DNA from 2 places in the Longimicrobium terrae genome. Region 2 is predicted to be linked to the other one. Evidence: riboswitches for the same ligand, from Rfam matches in the RefSeq annotation. Region 2 holds a riboswitch; the other holds the start of a gene.
The links. A riboswitch is a leader RNA that binds a small molecule or an ion and turns the genes downstream of it on or off. The one in region 2 is predicted to bind cobalamin.
Positions count from the first base shown of each region.

Region 1: linked by a shared signal. The riboswitch ahead of HNQ61_RS28280 (ABC transporter substrate-binding protein) and the one ahead of HNQ61_RS19550 (ribonucleoside-diphosphate reductase subunit alpha) in region 2 are both predicted to bind cobalamin.

Region 1 covers NZ_JACHIA010000005.1:71,493-80,400, forward strand. Annotated here, with positions in the region: gene HNQ61_RS10465 (YncE family protein) at 1-194, opposite strand, end outside; gene HNQ61_RS10470 (TonB-dependent receptor) at 203-2,335, opposite strand; gene HNQ61_RS10475 (ATP-binding cassette domain-containing protein) at 2,325-3,167, opposite strand; gene HNQ61_RS10480 (iron chelate uptake ABC transporter family permease subunit) at 3,164-4,147, opposite strand; gene HNQ61_RS28280 (ABC transporter substrate-binding protein) at 4,144-5,061, opposite strand; cobalamin riboswitch at 5,210-5,344, opposite strand; gene HNQ61_RS10485 (PQQ-dependent sugar dehydrogenase) at 6,089-7,291, shown strand; gene HNQ61_RS10490 (SMP-30/gluconolactonase/LRE family protein) at 7,850-8,857, opposite strand.
Region 2 covers NZ_JACHIA010000014.1:110,059-118,966, reverse strand. Annotated here, with positions in the region: gene HNQ61_RS19570 (hypothetical protein) at 48-335, shown strand; gene HNQ61_RS19565 (acyl-CoA thioesterase) at 386-841, opposite strand; gene HNQ61_RS19560 (hypothetical protein) at 965-1,243, shown strand; gene HNQ61_RS19555 (ribonucleotide-diphosphate reductase subunit beta) at 1,310-2,311, opposite strand; gene HNQ61_RS19550 (ribonucleoside-diphosphate reductase subunit alpha) at 2,482-5,310, opposite strand; cobalamin riboswitch at 5,572-5,763, opposite strand; gene HNQ61_RS19545 (dihydrofolate reductase family protein) at 6,346-7,044, opposite strand; gene HNQ61_RS19540 (NAD(P)-dependent alcohol dehydrogenase) at 7,044-8,117, opposite strand; gene HNQ61_RS19535 (aldo/keto reductase) at 8,210-8,908, opposite strand, start outside.

The DNA of each region.
Region 1 (8,908 bases), on a different contig from region 2:
GTGCGGATGGCCACGCCCGCGTCGCCGTCGCGCGGAACGAGCGACAGGGTGCGGTCGATGCTGTTGACCACCACCACCAGGCGCTCCTGGATCTGCGGCAGGTTGGGGCTGTCGTCGTCCAGGCACGCGGCCGCGCCGGTGAGCCCGGCAAGGGCGGCAAAGGTGAAGAGCCTGCGAACGAATCGATTCTGCATGGTCGTCTTTACATCGGGGGAAGAGAACCCGCGCGCGACAGGCGCACGGTGAAGCGAACCCGGCGTCCGGGTTCGGGAAATCCGGCGATCAGCGCGCCCCGCTCGTCCAGGGCGCGGTCCACGTCCAGCAGGGTGCCCGCGGTCCACCGCCGCATCCGCCAGTCACGCCCGGCGGAGAACTCCGTCGTCCAGTAGCCCGGGATGGCGTTGGCGTCCGTGGGCGACGAGTTGCGGGTGCCGGTGTAGCGGGCGCGCGCTTCCACCCGCCACGCTCCCGGTGCCCACGCCGCGCCCATCAGCGCCGTGTGCCGCGGGCGGTAGACCACCTGCACGTCTTCGTCCGTCTCGCGGTCGTAGGTGATGCGCGCCAGTGCATACGACGCGCTCACCCGCAATGCGCCACGCGCGGCCTCGCCGCGCGCCTCGGCGCCGCGCCGGTGCGCGTTCACGTTGGCGGGCGACCAGCGCTCGTTGAAGCGCCGCATCCACACGATCATGCCGCGCACGTCGCTGTCGTACGCGGCGGCGGACCCGCTCACCCGCACTCCGTTGATCTCTCCCGCCGCGGTGGCGCCGCCCTCCCACTCGTTGGGCACCCGCTCCGCGCGCAGCTCCGGGTTGGGCACGATCCCCACGCCGTCGCGAAAGAACTGGTCGCCCAGCGAGGGCGGGCTGAAGGCGCTGCGGTTGGCCAGGTGCACGCGCACGGCGGACAGGTCCACCGCCAGCGTCAGCCCGCGGCTGCCGTACCATCCGCCGGTCACCCCGTCGCGGTCCACGCGCCCCTCCGCCTCCACCGTGGCCGGCCGGCCCAGCAGCCGCAGGTCCGTCCCCGCATGCCCGAACACGCCCAGCCCCGCCAGCGTCCGCGGCGCCTCGTCCGAAAGCGGCGCGGTGATGCGCTGCAGCTGCCCCTCCGCCCCGCCGCCCCACACGCGCACCGGCCCGCCGCGGACCGTTCGCGACGATTCCACCCGCGCGTTGAGCGTGCGCGCCCGCGTGGTGTCGTCATACGGGATGCCGAACGGGGGCGCCGGGTCCGCGAAGTGAATGCGCTGCACGGCTGCGGAAAGCACGGCCTGCGTCGGTCCGCGGCTCCACGCGGCGGAGGCGCGCCCGCGCGACATCTCTTCCCGCGCGTGCAGCGAGGGCGTGTGCCCCACGCCGGGCAGCCCGCGGTCCAGCCACTCCCATCCGCCGCGCAGCCGCAGGTCGCCGCCGGCCACGCGCCCGCCCGCCGCGCCGAACAGGCTGGCCTCCCCCAGGTCCGCGTTGGTCCGCCGGACGACGGTGGGATCGTTCACGTCGCGCGCGTAGTCGAAGCGGCCGGACATTTCCCGCGCGCCGCCGCCCGCCTGCACCGACCACCTCCCCAACGTTTCACCCCACTCCGCGCGGACACCGCGTTCCCCCAGCGTCCCCGCGGCAAGCTCCACCGCGCGCGACGTTTCGCCCGTCCGCGTCTGGATGAGGACCACGCCGCCCTCCGCCCGCGGCCCGTAGCGCGCCGAGCGGGCGCCGGGGAGCACGGTCACGCTTTCGATGGACTGCGCGGGGATGCCGCTGAGGTCCGCTTCGCCCGTCACCGGATCGTTGAGCGCCACGCCGTCCACCAGCACCAGCACCGCGTCGGCGCCGCTGCCGCGGATGCTCACCGTCCGCGCGCCGGTCGCGCCGGTGCCGCGGACCACCACGCCGGGCACGCGCTCCACGATTTCCGCCGCGCTGCGGGCGCCGGACGTCTGGATCTCCGCGCGCCCGATGCGCGTTCCGTCCGCCAGCGGGTCGGCCGCGGCCGCCGTGGCGCGCACCGTCTGCAGCCGCACCGGCGCGGGGGCCAGGGTGATGGCGATCCACACCTCCCCGCCGTTGCGCGCCTCCACCTCCGCGCTGGACGGCACGTATCCCGTCCGCGTGACGCGCAGCCGTTGCGGGCCCGGATCCACGCCGCGCAGGCGAAAACGCCCCGCCGCGTCGGTCGATGTCCGCAACCCCAGTTCCACGATCTCCACGATCGCCCGGTCGACGGGGTCGCCGCCGCGCTCCGTCACCGTTCCCGCCACCTCGCCCGGCCGCTGGGCGCTCAGGCGGAGGGGGACGATGACCATCATCCCGATCAGAAGCAGCCAGCTACGCCGCATCCACCCGCTCCGCGCCGTGCTCCATCCGCACGCACTGCTCGCCCGCGAGCGCGACCACCTGGGGCGCGCCGGTGTCCGGCCCGGGGCCGGGGTGCGCGGCGATTTCCACCGGCCAGCCGTACACGCGCTCCACCGTGGCGCGCGTCAGCACCTGCGCCGGCGGCCCGGACGCGGCCAGCTGCCCGTCCGCCAGCAGGATGAGGTGGTCGGCGTAGCGCGCGGCCAGGTTCAGGTTGTGGGTGACGAGCAGAACCGTCCGTCCGCCGTGCCCCAGGTCGCGCAGCAGTTCAAAGATCGCCATCTCGTGGGCGATGTCGAGCGCGGCGGTGGGCTCGTCCAGCGCCAGCGTGGGCGCCTCCTGCGCCAGCGCGCGCGCCACCCGCGCCCGCTGCCGCTCCCCTCCCGACAGCGTCGACACGGGACGCGCGGCGAGGGAGGATACGTCGCAGCGGCGCATCGCCTCTTCCACCGCGCGTCGATCGGCATCCCCTTCCCGCCGCCACGCGCCCAGGTGCGGGTAGCGGCCCATCGCCACGAGTTCGCGGACGGAAAGCGGGAACGCCGCCTCTTCGCCCTGCGGCACGACGCCGACTTCGCGCGCCATCGCCTCGCGCCCCCACGCCGCCACCGGCCGCCCGCCGAACGTCACCTCGCCGGCGGAGGGACGGTGGATGCCCAGCAGGATGCGCAGCAGCGTGCTCTTTCCCGACCCGTTCGGCCCCAGCACCGCCGTGCAGGCGTCCGCGGGGATGTGGACGGAAAGATCGCGCAGCGCCGGCCGGTCCGCCTCGGGATAGCGATAGGTGACGCCCTCGCAGTTCCACCCGCTCACGCCGGCCTCCTGCGCAGAATCCACAGAAAGAACGGCGCGCCGATGAAGGCGGTGATGACGCCGATGGGCAGCTCCGTGGGCGCGGTGGCCGTGCGCGCCACCACGTCCGCCAGGACGAGGAACGTGGCGCCGAGCAGGATGGACGCGGGGAGGAGAAAGCGGTGGTCGCCGCCCCACATCGTCCGCACCACGTGGGGGATGATGAGCCCCACGAAGCCGATCACCCCGCTCACACTCACCGAAGCCGCCGTCAACAGCGAAGCCGCGCCGTACGCGATCACCTTCACCCGCTCCGTGCGCACGCCCAGGTAGGCCGCCGTTTCCTCCCCGACGGCCAGCAGGTTCAGCGGCCGCGCCAGGCCGATCAGGATCAGCAGCGCCGGGCCGCCGGCGAGGGCAAGGAGGCCGATTTCCCGCCACGTGGCGCCGCCAAAGCTCCCCATCATCCAGAACAGCGCGGCGCGGAACGACTCCGTGTCGGCGAAGGTGAGGGCCAGCAGGATGCAGGCGTTGAAGAACGCGCCCACCACCACGCCGGAAAGCAGGAGGATGCGCGTATCCAGCGTTCGCCCGATGGACGCCGCCAGCCGCAGGACCAGGAGGATGGCGATCACCGCGCCGCCGAACGCCGCCAGCGCCACCGTTCCGCTCGCCGCCGACGCGCCCAGGACGATGGCGAACACCGCGCCCACCGCCGCGCCGCCGGACACGCCCAGCACGTACGGCTCCGCCAGCGGATTGCGCAGCAGCGCCTGGAACGTCGCCCCGCTGGCCGCCAGCCCCGCGCCCACCAGCGCCGCGAGCACGGAGCGCGGCACCCGCAGCCGCCGCACGATGGCGATGGTGGTGGGGTCGCCCGTGCCGCGCAGCGCGCCCACCACCTCGTCCACGCCCAGCCGCACCGCGCCCAGGCGCACGCTCAGCAGCAGCGCGCACGCGAGCAGCGCGGCCAGCACGGCGAGGCGAAGGGCGGGCTTCACTTTCCCGCCAGCTCCGGATGCAGGGCGTCGCGGAACATGCGCGCGGTGACGGCGATTCCCGGCCCCATGCGGTTGACCTCCATCACCGGAAGCGTGCGCACGGCGCCGGTGCGGAACGCGTTCAGATCCCGCCATCCCGGGCGCGCGGACAGTTCGCGCACCCTGGCCGGCCCGTCACCGTCGACCGGGAGGAGGACGATCTCCGGCTGGCGCTTCACCAGTTCCTCCATCGACACGTACTGCGGCTGGCCGGTGGCGTCGGGAAAGATGCTGCGCCCGCCCGCGGCTTCCAGCAGCTCGTACGTAAAGGTCCCGGGCCCCGCCGTCATCAGCGGCTCGTCGCCGATGACGAAAAAGGCGGAGCGCACCGGCAGGCCGGCGACGGAACGGTGCACTTCGTCGATCTGCGCGCGGACGGAGGCACGCACGGAATCCGCCGCCGCCGCGCGTCCCGTCACCTGGCCCATCGCGCCGATGATGCGGTACACGTCCGCCGTGTCCGTCGTGCGCACGGCAAAGAAGGGAATGCCCATCTCGCGCATGCGGTCGCGCGTGGGGTTGGGCCCGGCCGAGTTCCACCCGATCACCAGGTCCGGCCGCAGCGCGATCAGCCGCTCCAGGCTGGGGTCCAGCGCGCCGCCCACGGACGGAACGGAGTCCACGCCCACGTCCACGTCGTAGTCCGAGCGGCCGGCCAGGTGCCCCAGCGCGCCGATGGCCACCAGCGTTTCCGTCGCGTTCGGCGCGAGCGAGACGATGCGGCGGGCGGGCGCGGCAAGGCGCACCGTGTCGCCCGCGTCGTCCACCACGGCGATGGCGGACGGCGCGGCGGCGGGCGCGGCGCGATCCTCATTCCCGCACGCGGCGGCAAGGACGAGGAGCAGGACCGGGGCGAACCGGTGGATGAACGACAAAACGCCCGTCCTTCCCGAAGCGAATCGCGGGAGGAACGGGCGCGGACGGCGCCGGAAGGGTGCACACGGATGTGCCCCGGCCGGCGGATACGCGGACCCCGCTCCCCTCCCGCGAGGGGTTTGCATGTGCGGGAGCAGAGAGGGCCGCGTCTCCTGGCTCGAGGCGGTCCCCGCTCGCCTTCCCGGGGGTGAACCCAGTGGCGCGTGTGAGCGGGGCCGGGCCGGCGATGGGTTGCCGGGCCTCTTACAGTGGCGGGGCCGCGCCGGATTTTCACCGGCTTCCGTGAGGCCCTCCGTGCTTATGTGCGGGGGAAGCTAGTCCCGCGTGCACGGGATGTAAAGTGTTGCGGCGCCAACGTGCGGCCGCGCAGGGAGATGCACAGGCTTCGTCCATCCTCCTTCCCGCCACCATCCGTGCGGATCGTGATCCGGCACGGGCGGGGGGTCGCCGGTGACCCCCACCCGGGCTCGTACTACTCGCCCACCCCTCCCCCGCGAGAGCGGATAAATCCGCCGCTCACACAGCGGGAAGCCCGACACGTCGCCCACAGGCGCCGTTCGGGGCTTCAACTGCATGCCGCGATTCCACATACCAGCCGGGCGGCCACAGGCCGCGGAGGCGGACTTCGTGTGTTTCGAGGCGCGGTTTCAACCGCCGGACAGAACCCCGCCGCACCATCCGATCTCTCTTCCGCGCCGGGCTGGGGTGTGCTCCCTCTCCCACATCTGTTCGTGGGAGAGGGTCGTCGCGCGCAGCGCGCGGGGTGAGGGCCCGCGACGGCATCGTGTGCCGTGGTCCCGGCGTCCAGCGCAGATCCGCACCTCACACCATCCACCATCCTCTGCAAACCCGCCATCACCGCAGGCGCTGGCCCGTTCCGCTGCACGCCGCCGTGCATGGTTTCTGCGTTGCGCCGCGCTCCGGAAAACACATCGACCGGCACTCCTGTGCGTGAAGGCGCGACCTCATACGGTCCGCGCCACCGCCCGCGCATGCCGGCACCGCGCAACCCCGGCCCGCACATCCATGAAACGCAACATCCTGCTGGGCTCCCTTGCCGCACTGGTCGCGGCGACCGGCGCGCAGGCCCAGAACAACACGCCGGCCAAGCAGGTGGAGATGTCCGGGGTGCGCAACACGCCCGGCCGCCTGCCGCGGATCAACCCCGACGAGATCGCGCGCGGACTGCGCGTGCCAGCCGGCTTCACGGTGAACGTGTTCGCCGCCAACGTCGGCAACCCGCGCATGCTGGCGGTGGCGGAAGACGGCACGGTGTACGTCAGCCGCCGGGACAGCAGCGACGTGTGGATGCTGCGCGACCGCGACGGCGACGGCCGCGCCGACGAGCGCCGCCAGGTGGCGCGCGACATTCTCATGGCGCATGGCCTGGCGCTGCACGGCGGCAAGCTGTACGTGGCCTCCGTGCGCGAGGTGCAGTCCGCCGACATCCGCGCCGACGGGACGCTGGAGCCCATGAAGGTCATCATCAACGACCTTCCCGACGGCGGCCAGCACCCCAACCGTACCATCGAGTTCGGGCCGGACGGGATGATGTACATCTCCATCGGCAGCTCCTGCAACGCGTGCAACGAGACCAACCAGGAGCACGCCACCATCGTCCGTGCCAGGCCGGACGGAACGGAGCGCGGCGTGTTTGCGCGCGGCCTGCGCAACACCGTGGGATTCGGCTTCCATCCCCAGACGCGCGAGATGTGGGGCTCGGACATGGGCAGCGACTGGCGCGGCGACGACAGCCCCCCGGACGAAATCAACCGTATTCAGGTGGCCACGGACTACGGCTGGCCGCACTGCTACGCCAACCGCGTCCCCGACGACTATCTGGCCACGGAACCCATGGGGAGCCGCAAGGAGGAGCTCTGCCCGCGCACGGCGGCGCCGGTGCTCACCTACACGGCGCACAGCTCGCCCATCCAGATGAAGTTCTACACGGGCACGCAGTTCCCCGCGGAGTACCGGGGCGACGCGTTCGCCACGCTGCGCGGCTCGTGGAACCGGCGCGAGTTCAGCGGCTACAAGCTGGTGCGCATCCGCTTTCAGAATGGCCAGCCGGCCGCCATCGAGGACTTCGCCACCCGTTTTCTGACGGCGGATGGACGACACTACACCGCGCGCATCGCCGGCCTGGCGGTGGCGCGAGACGGATCGCTGCTTTTTACGGATGACGACTACGGTGTGATCTACCGCGTCTCGTACACGGGCGCGCGCTGATCTTTTTCCGCCAGACGCGAACGCTCCCCGCCCTCGATGCCGAGGATGGGGAGCGTTTCTGTTTCCGGCCTTCCGCCGGGGCGGGGAAGGGGATTCGGGGCCGGGATTCGGTGCGGCGGACGGTGCGGTGCCCGTCCGCCGGCTGTGGCCCTCACCCCGCGTGCTGCGCACGACGACCCTCTCCCACGAACGGATGTGGGAGAGGGAGCACACCCCAGATCGGCGCGGTGGATACTTTCGCGTGGATCGCGGATCTTCGCCCGGCGGTTGAAACCGCCTCGAACACGATGTCCGCCTGCGCGGACTGTGACCGCCCTGCTGGTATGTCGAATCGCCGCATGCAGTTGAAGCCCCGAACGGCGCCTGTGGGCTCCGTGTCGGGGGTTCCCGCGGTTTGAGCGGCGGATTCATTCGCTCTCGCGGGGGAGGGTGGGCGAGTAGTACGAGCCCGGGTGGGGGCCGCCCGTGGAGCCCGCCGCCCCGACGAAAAAACCGGCGGAACTCGCGTTCCGCCGGCCTCATCTCCATGCTCCTCCGACCATCAACCGCTGGCGAACCTTACCGCGGCAGCAGGTGCGCTTCCACGCGGTTCTGGTTCAGGCGCGCCAGCAGCAGGCGCCCGCGCCGCGCATCCACCGAGATGTCGCCCACGCCCATGATGTTGTCGATGGCCTTGGCGCCGCCATCGCCATCATCGTCGTAGCGGTGGATGGCGCTCGTCGCCTGGCTGGAAACGAGGATGGTGCCGTCATCCAGCACCGCCACGCCGTCAAACTGCCCCGGCCCCGTCGCCACCTGCCGCACCACGCCGTTCTGGAGCGACAGAATGCGCGTGCCGCCGTACGATACCACGATCATCCGCCGGTTCCGGCGGTCGTATGCGATCCCGTTGGGTCCCTGCATCAGCGGGTCCGCCGTCACCACCGAAGCCGCGCCGCCCGCCAGCCGGTAAATGCGGCCGCCGTCGGGAATGGGTACGCCGCGCTCGTCGTAGCGCGTTCCGGTGTCGGTGGCGTACACGCCGTCCGGCCCCTCGGCCAGGTCGTTCAGGAACACGGCGCCTTGCGCGCGCAGGTCGATGGTGGCCAGCGCGGCCCCCGTGCGCCGGTCAAAGCCGCGCACCGCGTCGATGTCCGCCACCCACAGCGTGTCGCCCACGATCGCCATCCCCTTGGGCGCGTTCAGCGTCACACCGTTGCGGCCACCGGCCACCCACTCGCGCGTCTCCACCGTGCCGTCCGGCCGCATGCGGCTCAGAAAGCCGTTGTTGTCGCGATCGGCGTTGCGGCCGTTGATGTTGGAAACAAAGTAGATGTCCTGCTCCGGATCGTGGATGACGGATTCCGGGATGGCGAACCCCTGCGCGTGCGCCTCCATCCGCGTGTGCGGAAGCGGCGGCACCAGCGCGGGGTCCAGCGTGGCGGTGGGCGCCAGCGTCAGACGCGCCGGCGCGACGGGCCACGACGGGCCGCCCGCGGAGGGCATGGGCGGCGGAGGCGGCGCGGCGTGCGAACAGCCGGCGGCCACCGCCGCCACAAGCGTCCACGAGGCAATTCGCTGAAACATCGGTTCTCGTCCGGGTCAGGGTTGGCCCCGCGCTCGGGCAAGTCGCGAACC
Region 2 (8,908 bases):
CCAGCTAGATTGGATTCATCCATCGACCCACTCACGCTGGAGGAGCCATGAAGAAGATTCGCCTGGACGTCGCCGAACTCGAGGTTTCGTCGTTCACGACCGCGGAGTTCAACGAGCAGCGCGGAACGGTGCGCGGAAACAGCGGCTACACCTGCTACGCCACCGTCGCCGTCATCCGTACGCAGTGCGCCTACTACCCCGTCTCGTACTGGGGCGAGCAGACGTGCACGTGTCCCATGGTGCGCTACACCGATGACCCGCGCGACTGCCCGCCCATTCTGCAGCCCAATCCCACGATCGTGGACCCCACGTGCCCCGGCGTGACCGGCTGCTGATCCGCCGAATGCAGAAGCACGCCACCGATGCGGAGGCGTGCTTCTGTCATTCAGATCCCGTCATCAACGACTTCGTGCAGTCGCTGCGTACGGCACTCTGCCGGAGGTAATTCCTCCCGCGGATCGGGATCGCGGGCAGGGACCGCCGTGGGGCGGCCGTCCGCGCCCATGGCGACCAGGACGAACTCGCCGCGGCAGGCCAGGATGCGCTCGTCGCGGTCCATGAGCTCCACGTACATCTCCACGGGAATCGTCATGGAGGTGCGGCCCGTGGCGCTGATCCATGCCACCACCTCGGCGATGGAGCCTTCGGGAACGGGCTGCTTGAAGCTGATTTCGCTGGAGTGCACCGTCACCACCTTGGTGCGGCACCAGCGCGTGCCACAGATGAACGCGGCCTGGTCCATCCACGCCATTGCGGTACCGCCGAACAGCGTGTGGTAGTGGTTGGTGTGACTGGGAAACACGGAAAACACCATCCGCGTTTCGGCGGGAAGCATGGGCATGTGCAGATCGGGTTCAGGATCGGAAATGATCAGCCGCGCGGTCCTCACGAATGCGCGGAAGCGTCCTTTGCGGACGGTACCGGGTAGTTTGCGTTCATCCATCGCCCCACTCACGGAGGAGCCATGAAGAAGATTCGCCTGGACATCGCCGAGCTCGAGGTTTCGTCGTTCACCACCGCGGAACTGGCGGAGCAGCGCGGAACGGTGCGCGGCAACAGCGGTTACACCTGCTATCACACCGTCGCGCTGTACCGTACGGAGTGTGTGGATTACCCCATGTCGTACTGGGGCGAGGCGTCGTGCCCGTGCGAGCCGGTGGAGGACACGGACCCGAGCGTCTGCGGCATCCTGGACCTGCCCACCCTCACCGATCCCACGTGCCCCGGCGTCACCGGCTGCTGATCCGCCCCGGCGGTCGCGGTGCGGCGGGTGGATGGCGATCGCGCGCCATCCACCCGCTTTCGTTCATCAATCCCAGGAAAGCGCGGCGGACGACTGGTATTCCGTCACGGTCGTCTCAAAGAAGTTCTTTTCCTTTTTGAGGTCGATGGCCTCGCTCATCCACGGAAACGGGTTGGGCGAGCCGTAGCGTACGGGCAGGCCGATCCTTTCCAGCCGCCGGTCGGCAATGTGCTGCACGTAGTCGCGGAACAGGCCGGCGTTCAATCCCAGGATCCCGTGCGGCAGGCAGTCTTCCGCGTACGCGATCTCCAGTTCCACCGCGCGCTCGATCTTGGCGGACAAACGTGCGCGCAGTTCCGGCGTCCACACCCGCGGATTTTCCGCCACGATGCCGTTGATGAGGTCGATGCCAAAGTTCAGGTGCGTGCTTTCGTCGCGCAGAATGTACTGAAACTGCTGGCCGATTCCCGTCATCCGGTTCTGGCGGTGAAAGGAAAGCATCATCGCGAAGCCGGAGTAGAAGAAGATTCCCTCCATGATCACGTAGAAGCCCACCAGGTTCTCCACGAACTTCTGCGCGCCCTCCACCGTCTGCGTGTTGAAATCCGAGTCCATGAGCTCCGCCGTGAGCGCCATGTCGAACTCGTCCTTGCCCGCGATTGTGTTCACCTCGCGGTGCATGGTAAAGATTTCTTCCCCGTCCAGCCCCAGGCTTTCGACGATGTAGTGAAAGCAGTGCGTGTGAATGGCTTCTTCAAACGCCTGCCGCAGCAGGTATTGCCGGCATTCCGGGTTGGTGACGTGGCGGAAGATGGCAAGCACGATGTTGTTGGCCACCAGGCTTTCCGCCGTCGAGAAGAAGCCCAGGTTGCGCAGGATCACCCGCCGTTCGGCGGGGCTCAGGTCGCCGCCCTTCCACGTCGCAACGTCGCGCCCCATCGGCACTTCCTGCGGCTGCCAGTGGTTGCGGTTTCCGTTCAGGTAGTGCTCCCACGCCCAATGGTACTTGAGCGGCATGAGCTGGTTGACGTCCACGACGTCGGCGTTGATCAGGCGTTTTTCGGTCATTGGACGGGTCTGGAAGTGCGTGAGTGCTGGGTGCGTTAGTGCGTGAGTGCGAAAGATCAAAGGTTCAAGGGCGGCGGTTTTCGGCGGCTCGGTCGCGCAACCGGTTGCAGTCTCTGCCGATCCATGGAAATCCCGCCGTTCCTATTCCCTATCCCCTATTCCCTATTCCCTCACTGGCACGCTTCGCAATCCCCATCCAGGCTGCACGCCTCCGCCGGCAGCGGCGCCGGGTCGCTTCCCCGCTCCACGCGCACGTCGGACGAGGCGCTGACGGACTTCATCCACCGGGGCTGAAGTCCGCGCCGGTTCACGTCCACCGTGCTGGCCTCCACGCCGCCCGCGCCCACCGTGCGCAGGTAGTACGTGGTCTTGAGGCCGCATTCCCACGCCAGCATGTACATCTCGCTCAGGCGGCGGCCGCTGGGCCGGTCCAGGTACAGGTTCAGCGACTGCGCCATGTCGATCCACTTCTGCCGGCGCGCGGCGCAGCGGATCAGCCACTCGGCGTCGATCTCGAACGCGGTGCGGTAGCGGTCGCGCAGTTCCTGTGGTACGCGGGCGATCTCCTGCACCGAGCCGTCGTGGTACTTCAGGTCCTCCACCATCTCCGCGTCCCACAATCCCAGCGCGCGCAGATCGTCCACCAGGTGGCGGTTGATGACCGTAAAGTCGCCGGACAGGTTGCTCTTGGCGTACAGGTTCTTGTACGTGGGCTCGATGGACTGCGCGACGTCGCAGATGTTGCTGATCGTCGCCGTCGGCGCGATCGCCAGCATGTTGCTGTTGCGCATCCCGTGCGCGGCCACCGCGTTGCGCACCGGCGTCCAGTCCAGCCGCCCGCCGCGCGCCACGTCCACCGGAAGCCCGCGCTCCGCCTGCAGCAGATCGATGGTGTCGATGGGGAGCAGCCCGCGGTCCCACTTGCTGCCCGCGTAGCTCGCGTACGCCCCGCGTTCCGCCGCCAGCTCCGCCGAGCCCAGGATGGCGTGCCACGACACCAGTTCCATGCTCTCGTCCGCGAACTCCACGGCTTCGTCGGACGCGTAGGAGAGGCCCAGGCGGTGCAGCGCGTCCTGGAATCCCATGATCCCCAGGCCGACGGGACGGTGGCGCAGGTTGGCCGCCTCCGCCTCGGGAATGGGGTAGAGGTTGATGTCGATCACGTTGTCCAGCATGCGCACGGCAGTCCGAACGGTGGCGGCAAGTCGCTCCGCGTTCAGCCCCCCGGGCCCGGTGTGCGCGGCCAGGTTGATGCTGCCCAGGTTGCACACCGCCGCCTCGTCCCGGCTGGTGTTGAGCAGGATCTCGGTGCACAGGTTGGAGTTGTGGACGACGCCGGCGTGGTCCTGCGGCGAGCGCACGTTGGACGGGTCCTTCCACGTCAGCCAGGGATGCCCCGTTTCGAACAGCATGGAAAGCATCTTCCGCCACAGCTCGGACGCGCGCACCCGCTTGTGCAGCACAATCCGCCCGTCATCCGCCATCCGCTCGTACTCGGCGTAGCGGGTGTCGAAGGCGGCGCCGTACAGGTCGTGCAGGTCCGGCGTGTCGCTGGGGCTGAAGAGCGTCCACGGCCCGTCTTCGCGCACGCGCTTCATGAACAGGTCGGGAATCCAGTGCGCCGTGTGCATGTCGTGCGTACGGCGCCGGTCATCCCCCGTGTTCTTGCGCAGTTCCAGGAACTCTTCCAGGTCCAGGTGCCACGTTTCCAGGTAGGCGCAGATGGCGCCCTGCCGTTTGCCGCCCTGGTTGACCGCCACGGCGGTGTCGTTGGCCACCTTGAGGAAGGGGATCACGCCCTGGCTGCGGCCGTTGGTCCCGCGGATGCGCGAGCCCAGCGCGCGCACCGGCGTCCAGTCGTTGCCCAGCCCGCCACTCCACTTGCTGAGCAGGGCGTCGTCGCGGATGGCCTTGAAGATGTCGCCCAGGTCGTCCTGCACGCTGGTAAGAAAGCACGACGAAAGCTGCGGATGCCGCGTGCCGGCGTTGAACAGCGTGGGGGTGGATGAACAGAAGCGGAAGGTGGACAGCACGCCGTAGAATTCGATGGCGCGCTCCGTCCGCTCCGCCGCCTTTTCCGCCAGCGCGAGGCCCATGGCGACGCGCATCCAGAACCACTGCGGCAGCTCGAAGCGGGTGTCGGCGTCGTGCAGCAGGTAGCGGTCGTACAGCGTCTGCACGCCCATGAAGGCAAAGGCGCGGTCGCGCTCCGCCCGCAGTTCGCCCGCCAAGCACGGCACGTCAAACTCCAGCAGCGCCGGGTTCAGCAGCCCGGCGTCCACGCCGCGGCGCAGGTACGCGCCAAAGCGGGCGCCGTACAGCCGCTCCATGTCGTGCAGGGCCACGGGCGCGCCCAGCGCCTCGGCGTACACCTGCGTCAGCAGCAGCCGCGCGGCCAGGTACGCGTACTCCGGCTCGCGCTCCGTCCGCGCGCGGGCCGCCATCACCCCCGCCCTGCCGATCTCCTCGCGCGACACGCCGTCGTACAGGCCCGCCACCATGTCGCGGTACACGCCCTCCACGTCGACGGAAGGACCCAGCCCGGTGGCGGCTTCGGTGATGGCGGAGCGCAGAACGGCGCGGTCCAGCACCGACTCGCGCCCGTCCGCCTCGCGAATGCGGATGCGCCGCTCCGCCCGGCCGCGCGCCCGCGCCTCGCGATAGACGATAAAGCGCCGCGCGACGGAAAAGTGGCCGCCCGCCATCAGCTGCCGCTCCACTTCGTCCTGGATGCTTTCAATGCCGATGCGCTCGCCGCCCGCCGCTTCGATGGCGAGCGCGGCCTCGGCGCCGGTGGTCACGCGCTCCACCGCGTCGTCGATTTCCGAGTCGAGCGCGTCGGGATAGGGTACGCCGGCCTCGGCGCGGAACGCCATTTCCACGGCGTGCGCAATGCGGTCGCGATCGTACGGAACCAGCCGTCCGTCGCGTTTCTGAACGTGCGTAAAGCTTGTCGGGGAGCCGGCGGGAGTGCCGGGCGCGGGCGGGGCGAAGGGCAGAACGAGGTCGGTCACGGTCGCGGCTCCTGAACGGGGTGGCGGTCTCCCCTGTGGGAACGGTGCGCGGGCGTGCCCCCGCCCTCGCGGCGGGTGCGCGGATGGCGGAAAACACAAAGGCCCCAGGCGCAGTGCGCCCGGAGCCCGATGCGGCCCGGCGTGACGGAGAGGACGGCGGCGCTCCGCACCCGTATGGATGCGGCGGCCGCGTCACCCCTTCCTGCCGGGACGCTTCTTTCCCGTTCCCCTTCCCACGAGGGACACTACGGGCTCCGTGCTCTGGCAGGTCTTCTGGCTCGGGATTCATCCTCGGGAGAGCGCCTTCCCGCGGTTGCCCGCAGTGGCGTATATGCTCTCCGTCGTCCTCCCTCACAGCGGCGGGGCCGCCCCGGATTCGCACCGGGTTCCCTTTTCACGCACTCCGCGAGGAGTGCGACCAGACCACTATATCTTGTGGTCTGAGTATAGACGAGCACCACCTGTCCTGTCAAGCGCCTCGATTGTGCGTTCGCGGACGGGCGGAAGAGGCCCGCGGAATTCGCGGATTCAGGCGCTTGGGCAGCGCAGCCCGGTGCCTCAACAGACGCCGGGGGCGGCGGGCGCGGAATCAGGCGCTGATGCGCCAAGTGGCGCTGTGGTTTCTCGGGATTACCTGGCGCGCCGCCAGTGGCTAACGCCCCAGGGTATGTCATCCTGAGCGAGCGGCCATGCCGAACTTTCGGCTGCACGGTCATTTGCAGCGAGTCGAAGGATCTTGCCACATCGCCGGCCACGAGCACGTTGGTGCGAGTCTGAACCGATTCCCCACCTGCCGCGCGATCCGCATCCGCCGTGGCAAGATCCTTCTACTTCGCGCCATGGCTCGGGGTGGCGGAAAGTCTGGGGAGGCGCTTCGCTCAGGATGCCAGGTGGAGGGGCGTGACCTGGGGATGTGGCGGGAAGTGTGACGAGAGAGCGTTTCTAAACGATGATTCAGGAACAAGACAGAACGGCCGGAGAGCGGGTGCTCTCCGGCCGTTTTCGTCGCGTGGCCGCGCGCTACGAGACGCGGTAGCGGAGCCAGAGGAAGCCGCCTTCGCGCTGCTCGACGCCCTCCAGCGACAGGCGGTACGGCGTGCAATCCTCATCGTCGTCAAAGAGGGCGGGCGTGCCCATGCGCCCGTCCACCACCGGCGCCAGCAGCAGGCTCACCTCATCGATCAGCCCCGCGCGCAGCATCCCGCCGTTGATCCGCCCGCCGCCCTCCAGCATCAGCGTCTGCACCCCGAAGCCGGACGCGATCTTCCGCAGCGCGAGTGGCAGATCCACCTCCGCCGCGCCGGCGAGCAGGTACGACACACCGCGCTCCCGCAGAAACGCCAGGTACTCGTCCGACACGCGCTCTGTCAGGATGGCGACCACGTGATCGCCCTCGATGTCGCCGGACTCCCACGCCAGCCGCCCGCTCGCGTCGACGGCGAACACGAACGAATCGAACTCGCCCGGCGCGCGGAAATCGTCCCTCGCGCCGCCACCCGGGTGCTCGCGCGCGACCTCGGCATCGGACCGCAGGCCGCCGGCGAACGGCTCCATCGTCACGCGGCCGCAGATCCACCCGTCCGCGTCGTAGCTGGCGTGCACCTGCTCGTAATGCCGCCGCTCCTCCGGCGAAATCGGCCATCCATCCACCACGATGCGCCCGTCCACCGACGTCATCATGTGGCAGATGACACGCGGCCGCGAATCGGAATCCGCCATCACTGGTCCTTGCTGGGAAGAGTGGAGTTGTCGATGACGTACCGGAAGCGGGCTTCCTTCGCCACCACCTGCTCGAACGCCTCGTTGATCTGGTCGATGGGGATCACCTGCACGTCGGACGCGATGCCGTGCTCGGCGCAGAAGTCCAGCACCTCCTGCGTTTCGGCGATGCTGCCGATCATCGATCCCGCGATGCGGACGCGCGTCATGCTGACCGCGGCCAGGTCGATGGCTTCCTTTGGCGTAGGGACCAGCGTTCCGACCGTGACCAGCGTGCCATCGTGCTTCACCATCGACAGATACGGCTTCATGTCGAACGCTTCGGGGATGGTGGAAAGGATGAAGTCGAACGACGCGGCGTGCGCCTCCACCTGCTCCTTCTCGCTCATCACCACCACCTCGTCCGCGCCCAGCCGCAGCGCCTCGTCCCGCTTGTCCGCCGTCGTGGTGAGCGCCACCACCTTCTGCGCCCCGCGCGCCTTGGCAAGCTGCACGGCCATGTGCCCCAGGCCACCGATTCCCGCCACGCCCACGACATGTCCGGCGCCGATCTCCCAGTGCCGCAGCGGAGACCAGGTGGTCACGCCCGCGCACAGGATGGGCGCCGCCTTTTCCAGCGGGATCGCGTCGGGAATGCGCAGCACGAAGTGCTCGTTCACCACGATCTCGTCGGAGTAGCCGCCGAAGGTGATCTCGCCCGTCTTTTCGTCCACCGCGTTGTAGGTAAAGACGGCGGGCGGGTTCTGGTACTGCTCGTCCGGCTTGCCACGCTGGTCCTCGGCGCCCCAGTAGATCATGCAGCCCACGCCCACGCGGTCACCCACGGCGTGCGCGCGCACCTCGCCGCCCACTTCCGCCACGATGCCCACGATCTCGTGGCCGGGCATCCAGGGGTAGTGGGTGGCCAGCGGTCCGCCCCACTCGTCGCGCGCCTGGTGGATGTCGGAACGGCACACCCCGCAGAACCTGATCTGGATGCGTACGTCCTGCGGCCCCACGGGGTTGCGGTCGAACGCATACGGGCGAAGGGGCTTCCTGGGTCCCTTGGTGGCGTAGCCGATGTTGGCTGGCATGTGATCAGATCAGGCGCGCGGGTGATTGAACAAAGCTTCGATTGCCGGCCGCGACCACCGCACGCGCAATGCCCGCGCGCGCACAGTCCCGATCACCGGTCCACCATGGCCGCCTGGCGCTCGTTGTAGCGCGGGCCCGACACCTTATCCGGCGCGAGCGCGGCATCCAGCGCCGCCATCTCGTCCGCGGAGAGCGACACGTCCGCGGCGGCCACGTTCTCCTCCAGGTACGCGCGGCGCTTGGTGCCGGGGATGGGCGCGATGTCCGGCCCCTTGTGCAGCAGCCACGCGAGGGCGATCTGCCCCGCCGTCACGCCCTTGTTTGCCGCCACCTCGCGGACGGCGGAGGCGGCGCGCACGTTGGCCTCGAAGTTTTCGCCTTGGTAGCGCGGATCGTTGTGCCGAAAGTCGCTCGGCAGATACTCTTCCGCGCGCTTGACGGCGCCCGTCAGAAAGCCGCGGCCCAGCGGCGCGAACGGCACCAGCCCAATCCCCAACTCGCGCAGCAGCGGGATGATGCGCGGCTCCAGGTTGCGCTCCCAGAGCGAGTATTCGCTCTGCAGCGCGGAGATGGGGTGCACCGCGTGCGCGCGGCGGATGGTCCCCTCGCCCGCCTCGGACAGCCCCAGAAAGCGCACCTTTCCCTCGCGGACCAGCTCGCCCATCGTCCCCACCACGTCCTCGATGGGGACCGCGGGATCCACACGGTGCTGGTAGAGAAGGTCGATGTAGTCCGTCCCCAGCCGCCGCAGCGAGCCTTCCACCACCTCGCGCACGTGCTCCGGCCGGCT